DNA from 2 places in the Paenibacillus sp. FSL L8-0663 genome. Region 2 is predicted to be linked to the other one. Evidence: riboswitches for the same ligand, from Rfam matches in the RefSeq annotation. Region 2 holds a riboswitch; the other holds the start of a gene.

Region 1 (3,335 bases), 160 kb from region 2:
CAGTGGGTTGGCACTGACGACCAAAAGACCTTTGTGTGCATGGATGAGGTCAGCCATCGGCTGTAGATTTTCCACGGCTCCGAAAAAGTTGGGGCTTTGGACCAAAACAGCCGCGGTCTGTTCCGATACGGCCGCCGCTAACGCATCAGCATCCGTTACACCGTCCGAACAGCCGATCTCCACGATGTCCAAATTCAATCCGCGTGCATAGGTTGCCAATACCTGACGTGCCTCTGGATGGACGGACCTCGATACGATAAGCTGTTTACGGCGGGTAGCTGCGGCGGACAGTGAGCCCGCTTCCGCCAGTGCAGTCGCTCCGTCGTACATGCTGGCATTAGCTACAGCCATGCCCGTCAATTCGCAAATATACGATTGAAACTCGAAAATGGCTTGTAGCTCGCCTTGGCTTACTTCCGGCTGATAGGGGGTGTAGGCAGTGTAGAATTCTGAGCGTGAAGTGATGTGCTGGATGACGGACGGAATATGATGATCATAAATTCCTGCGCCAAGAAAGCTGGCATGTGTGTCTGTATTGGCATTGTGTCCGGCCAGCTCGGTCAAGTGACGGGTTAAGGCTTTCTCATCGAGTCGAGAAGAAAGAGGGAGTTCCCCTTGATATCGAATGGCCTCTGGAATGTCACTGAATAAATCATCAATGGATGATACACCGACCACACGCAGCATTTCGGTTTGATCCTGTTCAGTCATAGGGAGATAACGATGCTGCTTCATAGGTTCTGGCTCCTTTCGAAAAGCAAAATTTTAAATCCGTAAATGAGCTAATAAAAAAGTGTGAGATGAAAACCCGGAAATACATATCTGACATGTTTGCTTTATAGAAATAAGGAGAGTTTAAGATCAGCGTGGGCGCTTATAAAAGGGGGCTGCCACCACCTCGGCACGCAGGCGTTTGCCACGAATCTCAACCTCCAGTGGTGTGGAGAGGGCGCTAAAACGACTGTCCACCAAGGCGAGGCCCAGATTACGCTTCAAGGAGGGCGACTGAGTCCCCGTTGTGACCTCACCGATGTGTTGTCCTTCTGCGAATACCGGATAATGGGCGCGTGGGATACCGCGGTCCATCATTTCTAGCCCGATCAATTTACGAGGAACCCCTTGTTCTTTTTGACGCTGAAGTGCTTCTCTACCGATAAAATCTCCTTTATTCAGCTTGACGAAGAAACCCAGACCGGCTTCGAGTGGTGAAATTGTGGCAGATAACTCCTGTCCGTATAGCGGCAACCGAGCCTCAAAGCGTAGTGTATCCCGAGCACCAAGTCCAGCGGGAATCAGCCCATACGACTCACCGGAACGAAGCAAACCCTCCCATACGGCGGGTGCTTCCGCGGCAGGTACGTAAAATTCAAAACCGTCTTCGCCCGTATATCCGGTTCGTGAGACGAGTGCTTTTGCTCCGAACAATGGCACGTTCTCATGAAAGTGGAAAGATGCCAGATTCGTAATATCCGTATCTGCCACGGCTGCGGCAATACGTGCTGCTTCCGGTCCCTGCAATGCCAGCAATGCTATTGCATCAGACACATTCTCCATGTGAACGGATGCAGGCACATGACGAAGTAACCAATCCCAATCCTTATCAATGTTGGAGGCGTTCACAACGAGCATGTAGCGTTCCGGTCCTTTGCAGTAAACAAGCAGGTCGTCTACTACACCTCCATCGGGGTAACACAGGAGTGAATATTGTGCCTGACCTGGTTCCAACTGGCTGACATCATTCGTGGTCACCCTTTGTAGAAAAGCTTCGGCCTCTTTGCCTTCAACCAAAAACTCACCCATATGCGATACATCGAATAAACCCGCACGTTGCCGGACGGCCTCATGCTCCTTTTGAATGCCGCTAAACTGAACGGGGAGCTCCCAGCCTCCAAAGTCAATACAACGAACCCCAGACTGCGTCCCGTAGGATGAATATAGCGGTGTTTTTCGCAAATTAGTCATGTTTCCACTCCTATCCGGTGTAATCGGCTAAACAAAAAAGACAGGCCGAAAAAAACGTATAGACAGCAGTCTATACTCTTTTTTCAGCTCTGTCCTTGATACCAGAAAGTTACCCCGGTATGTACCGGGTTTCCTCTTGGGTGATCCGCTCCAATAGCGAATGCTCTCCAGAGATGCGTCCGGCAGAGGTCCTTTTGCCTGAGAGATTCACCTGCAATGCAGGCTTACTCCTTCGGCGCTACCTTCGGGATCAGCAGTATATTACCTGGCTTTGCAGATAACAACTTGATCCGATTCGCGTGCACAACTGTCTCACAAGCGGCAACAGCTATGCGAATCTTTTTGGCAGTCTCTCCCTCTGCGTTCATCCGCGTTTGCAGTTGTCGGGTGTTTCCCAAAGTATTTGCTATAACCCATTAATACGCAAATTCATTCAAAATGTCAATAAAAATGTCATCAAAAACAATAGAAAAAACATTTAATATATAAATAAGGATATGTAAGCGTTTGTTATAAATTATTATATTTTTATATAGAGCACTATAGGAGGTAATATGAAGTATTTTTGTTAGTATTATTGACATGAGTGTTCTTATTGTCATAATCTTAACCTGTCTAATACAGGTGAGCAAATGCGATTTTATTCATATGGAAGTGAGGGGAACAGAATGGGTGAAGTGAAGCAGCAACTTTGGTATACAGACGAACATGAGTGGGTTCAGCGGACAGAGAATGGAACGGTGCGGATTGGTATTACAGACTTTGCACAGCACCAACTGGGTGATATTGTTTTTGTAGAATTACCTGAGGCGGGAGTAACGATTGAGCAGGGAGCGGAGATCGGTACGATTGAATCGGTGAAGACGGTATCCGACCTTTTTGCTCCGGTGACGGGAACCATATTAAAAGTGAATGAAGCGCTGGAAGGTACACCTGAGCTAGTGAATGAATCTCCATATGACAAAGGTTGGATGGTAGAAGTAGAGATGGATAAAGATGTGGAGGAATCATTGGGCAAACTACTGTCGGCGGATCAGTATGAGCAGTTGATTTCGGAGTAATAAATAGAGCAATGCAGCATGAAATAATAGCGTGTTATTCGGAATTTTATATTGATTTTTAATTGAATAAGAGCATCGTTAGTTTGCTCGATTTTTGTATAAAATAGTCGCTATGATTTGACGTAGCGGCTATTTTTTTGTCTTTTTTATGAAAACGTAATTACGTGTGTTGTTCTGATATAGTGGGTTGTCCCCATATAGGAATCATACATAATCCAGCGCGGTTTTTCGACTAATTTCTATAGCTACAGGTCATATTAAGAAGAATTATGCAGGTATAATATCTTCCTGGATAATTTAAATTTAAATGTT
Region 2 (3,335 bases):
CTGGCCGATTACAATATTAATGATGAGCAATTGGAAAAAATCGCAAACATTGCAGCCCGTGAAATGGAATACGGAGGCTTCGGTAACTATAAAAAGCTTAATCAAGGAGATATTTTAGCTATTTTGCGCGCATCGTTATAACATTTAAAAAGGGAGTGTCCTCAAGCCTGTGATGGCTGAGGGCACTCCCTTTTGGAATTTATGAATTAACCGTTTGTCCCTTTTCTTCTACTTGAATAGCTGCCCCTACACTGGCACCTGCAAGAATGCCCTTTTTCTTATTAGGATACAGAGAATCCATATAGGTTCGGGTTTCTGCAACTACGATTCCCGATAAGCCAAGCAGTGCAATCAGATTCGGGAAAGCCATCATTGCGTTAAAGATATCTGCCAGCAGCCAAATGGCTTCCAACTTGATGAACGCACCTCCTGCCACAAGTGCGATGAACAAATAACGGTATGGTTTAATCCATTTGACACCCAGTAAATATTCAACACAACGTTCCCCGTAGTAATTCCAGCCCAGTATCGTTGTGAATGCAAATAAAATAAGGCTAATCGTCACGAGTTCTGCACCAGCCGGAAAGGCACTGGAAAACGCATGCTGGGTCATCAGACCTCCATCGTCATTTCCACTCCATATTCCCGTAACCAGCAACGTAAATCCCGTCAGATTACAAATAATCATCGTATCGATAAATACGCCTGTCATGGATATCAACCCTTGTTCTGCAGGCCATTTCGTCTTAGCAGCAGCTGCTGCAATTGGCGCACTTCCCAAACCGGCTTCATTAGCAAAAATACCTCTGGCAACTCCACTTCGCATCGCCAACATAATCGTCGCTCCGGCAAATCCACCCGTTGCAGATGTGGTCGAGAAGGCCCCTTGTAATACTAAAGCAATCGCATGAGGAAGCTCTCCTGCAAACTTAATGAGTACAATTAAGCAAACTACGATATAGAGCCCCGACATGAATGGAACAATCTTTGTGGATACCTTGGCAATACTTTTGAGTCCTCCAATCGTAACAACAGCAGTTAACACGGAAATAATGATCGCTGTAACTACCGTTGGCACTCCAAAGCTACTTTCCGTCGAAGAAACGATAGCCTTTACTTGCGGAAAAGTACCGATTCCAAATAGGGCTACAAGAACACCAGAAAAGGCAAACAACATCGCCAGCGGCTTGAAACGGCGGCCAAGTCCGTTTTCAATATAATACATCGGACCACCCGAAAATTGTCCGTTCCGGTCTTTAACACGGTATTTAACGGATAATAATCCTTCCGCATATTTGGTTGCCATCCCGAAAAAAGCTGCAACCAGCATCCAGAATAATGAACCGGGCCCACCCAGCTTGATCGCTGTCGCCACGCCAACAATACTTCCTGTACCTACAGTAGCTGCCAGTGCCGTACTCAATGCACCGAAGCTGCTTACATCTCCGCTACCTTCGTCCGGCGCTTTACCAATTAGCTTGAGCGCCAAAGGCAATCGAATAACCTGAAGCAGCTTCAAGCGGATCGTTAGCCACAACCCCGTGCCCATCACGAGAATAAGAAGCGGCGCTCCCCATATCCAGCTGTCAATCGTTTCTAACACATGTACCAAATTCATTTTCAACCCGCTCCTCCAACATATTAGAAAACAAAAAAGAGTCAAATCAGCTGATTCGACTCCTGGAGAGGTTAAAGGCACGAAAAAATACAACCATCTTGTGCAGGTTTCTACCTCTAATAGCTCATAAAAAAGCCTAGGGTATTCCCTGTCACAGGTTATTCGCGTCTCTGTCCTTTTGCCTGAGAGTTTAAGCAGATGTTCTCTGCGGTGCACCTTCGGCGCCCAATTAAGGGTCTCTCCAGAGTTCTGTCCGTTTACGGTCCCCGCTTGTGGCTGTAACCAGCCTAAGCACCTGAGAGTTTTGCCCCTTCGGTCGGAACCTTCGTTCCATCTCCCGCAAACATCAACCAGACATATGAAATTTTTATTCATTATACAGAAAACTTTCAGCTTATTACAAGTGAAAAGTTTGTGAAGCCCTCTGAAATATTATTATTGAGTCTATCAAAAAAGCGGGTACAGCAGATCGCATCCTTAGGATGTCCTCTGCTATACCCGCCCGAGATGATATGGAATTACAATTCTTCACCATTGGTTGCTATCACATTTTTATACCAATTAAAAGAGTCTTTTTTGGAGCGTTTGAGCGTTCCGTTACCGTCATCATCCAGATCAACGTAAATAAATCCGTAGCGCTTGGACATTTCGGAAGTAGACATGCTCACAAGGTCGATAGGGCCCCAGCTGGTGTAACCAATCAGATCAACACCGTCGGCAATCGCTTCCTTCATTTGGGCAATATGCTGACGCAAGTAATCAATGCGATATGTGTCATGCACAGAGCCATCTTCCTCCACCTTATCATATGCACCCAAGCCATTTTCCACGATGAACAGAGGCTTTTGATAGCGATCATAAAACGTATTCAGTGTAACACGCAGGCCGATCGGATCGATCTGCCATCCCCAGTCGGAGGACTGCAGATACGGATTTTTCACGCCGCCAATCAGGTTTCCTGCTGCTTTCTCGCCTTCTGGACCTGCCGATACGGTCAAGGTCATGTAGTAGCTAAATGAGATAAAATCAACTGTATTATTTTTCAAAATTTCGTCATCGCCGGGTTCTGTCTGGATCACAATATTATTTTCTTCAAAATAACGATTCATATAGTTGGAATATTCCCCACGGGCATGCACATCCGTAAAGAATAGGTTCATCTGATTTTCATGCTGGGCTTTCAGTATATCCGCTGGGTTACACGTATGTGGATAGCTTTCTATACGTGCCAACATACAGCCGATCTGAGCACCCGGGATGATCTCATGTCCCCGTTTGGTTGCCAGTGCACTAGCTACAAATTGATGATGCAATGCTTGATATATCGCTTGCTGTTTGTTTTCTACACGGTCAATAACCACACCGCCACCGGTGAACGGACTCATGGTCATTACATTGATTTCATTAAAGGTCAGCCAGTATTTTACTTTATCCTTATAGCGTGTAAACACCGTTTCGGCATAATTGACGTAATGCTGTATGACTTCACGACCCAGCCAGCCATTATACTTCTGAGTCAGACCTAGCGGTGTTTCATAATGTGACAATGTTACCAAGGGCTCAATATTATATTTGCGCAGCTCATCAAATACATTGTCGTAGAATTGCAATCCTGCTTCATTCGGCTCGTGATCATAGCCATTCGGGAAAATCCGCGACCAGTGGATGGACATACGAAATACTTTAAAGCCCATTTCAGCGAACAATGCAATATCTT

The links. A riboswitch is a leader RNA that binds a small molecule or an ion and turns the genes downstream of it on or off. The one in region 2 is predicted to bind glycine.
Region 1: it holds a riboswitch for glycine, as region 2 does, so the genes downstream of both, gcvT (glycine cleavage system aminomethyltransferase GcvT) here and MKY75_RS19105 (alanine/glycine:cation symporter family protein) in region 2, are expected to answer to the same signal.

What each region holds. Positions count from the first base shown of each region.
Region 1 is NZ_JBBOYM010000001.1:4,182,401-4,185,735, reverse strand. It holds gene gcvPA (aminomethyl-transferring glycine dehydrogenase subunit GcvPA) at 1-735, opposite strand, end outside; gene gcvT (glycine cleavage system aminomethyltransferase GcvT) at 862-1,962, opposite strand; glycine riboswitch at 2,139-2,238, opposite strand; gene gcvH (glycine cleavage system protein GcvH) at 2,631-3,023, shown strand.
Region 2 is NZ_JBBOYM010000001.1:4,346,677-4,350,011, forward strand. It holds gene MKY75_RS19100 (iron-containing alcohol dehydrogenase) at 1-141, shown strand, start outside; gene MKY75_RS19105 (alanine/glycine:cation symporter family protein) at 200-1,618, opposite strand; glycine riboswitch at 1,779-1,873, opposite strand; glycine riboswitch at 1,882-1,968, opposite strand; gene MKY75_RS19110 (glycoside hydrolase family 1 protein) at 2,137-3,335, opposite strand, start outside.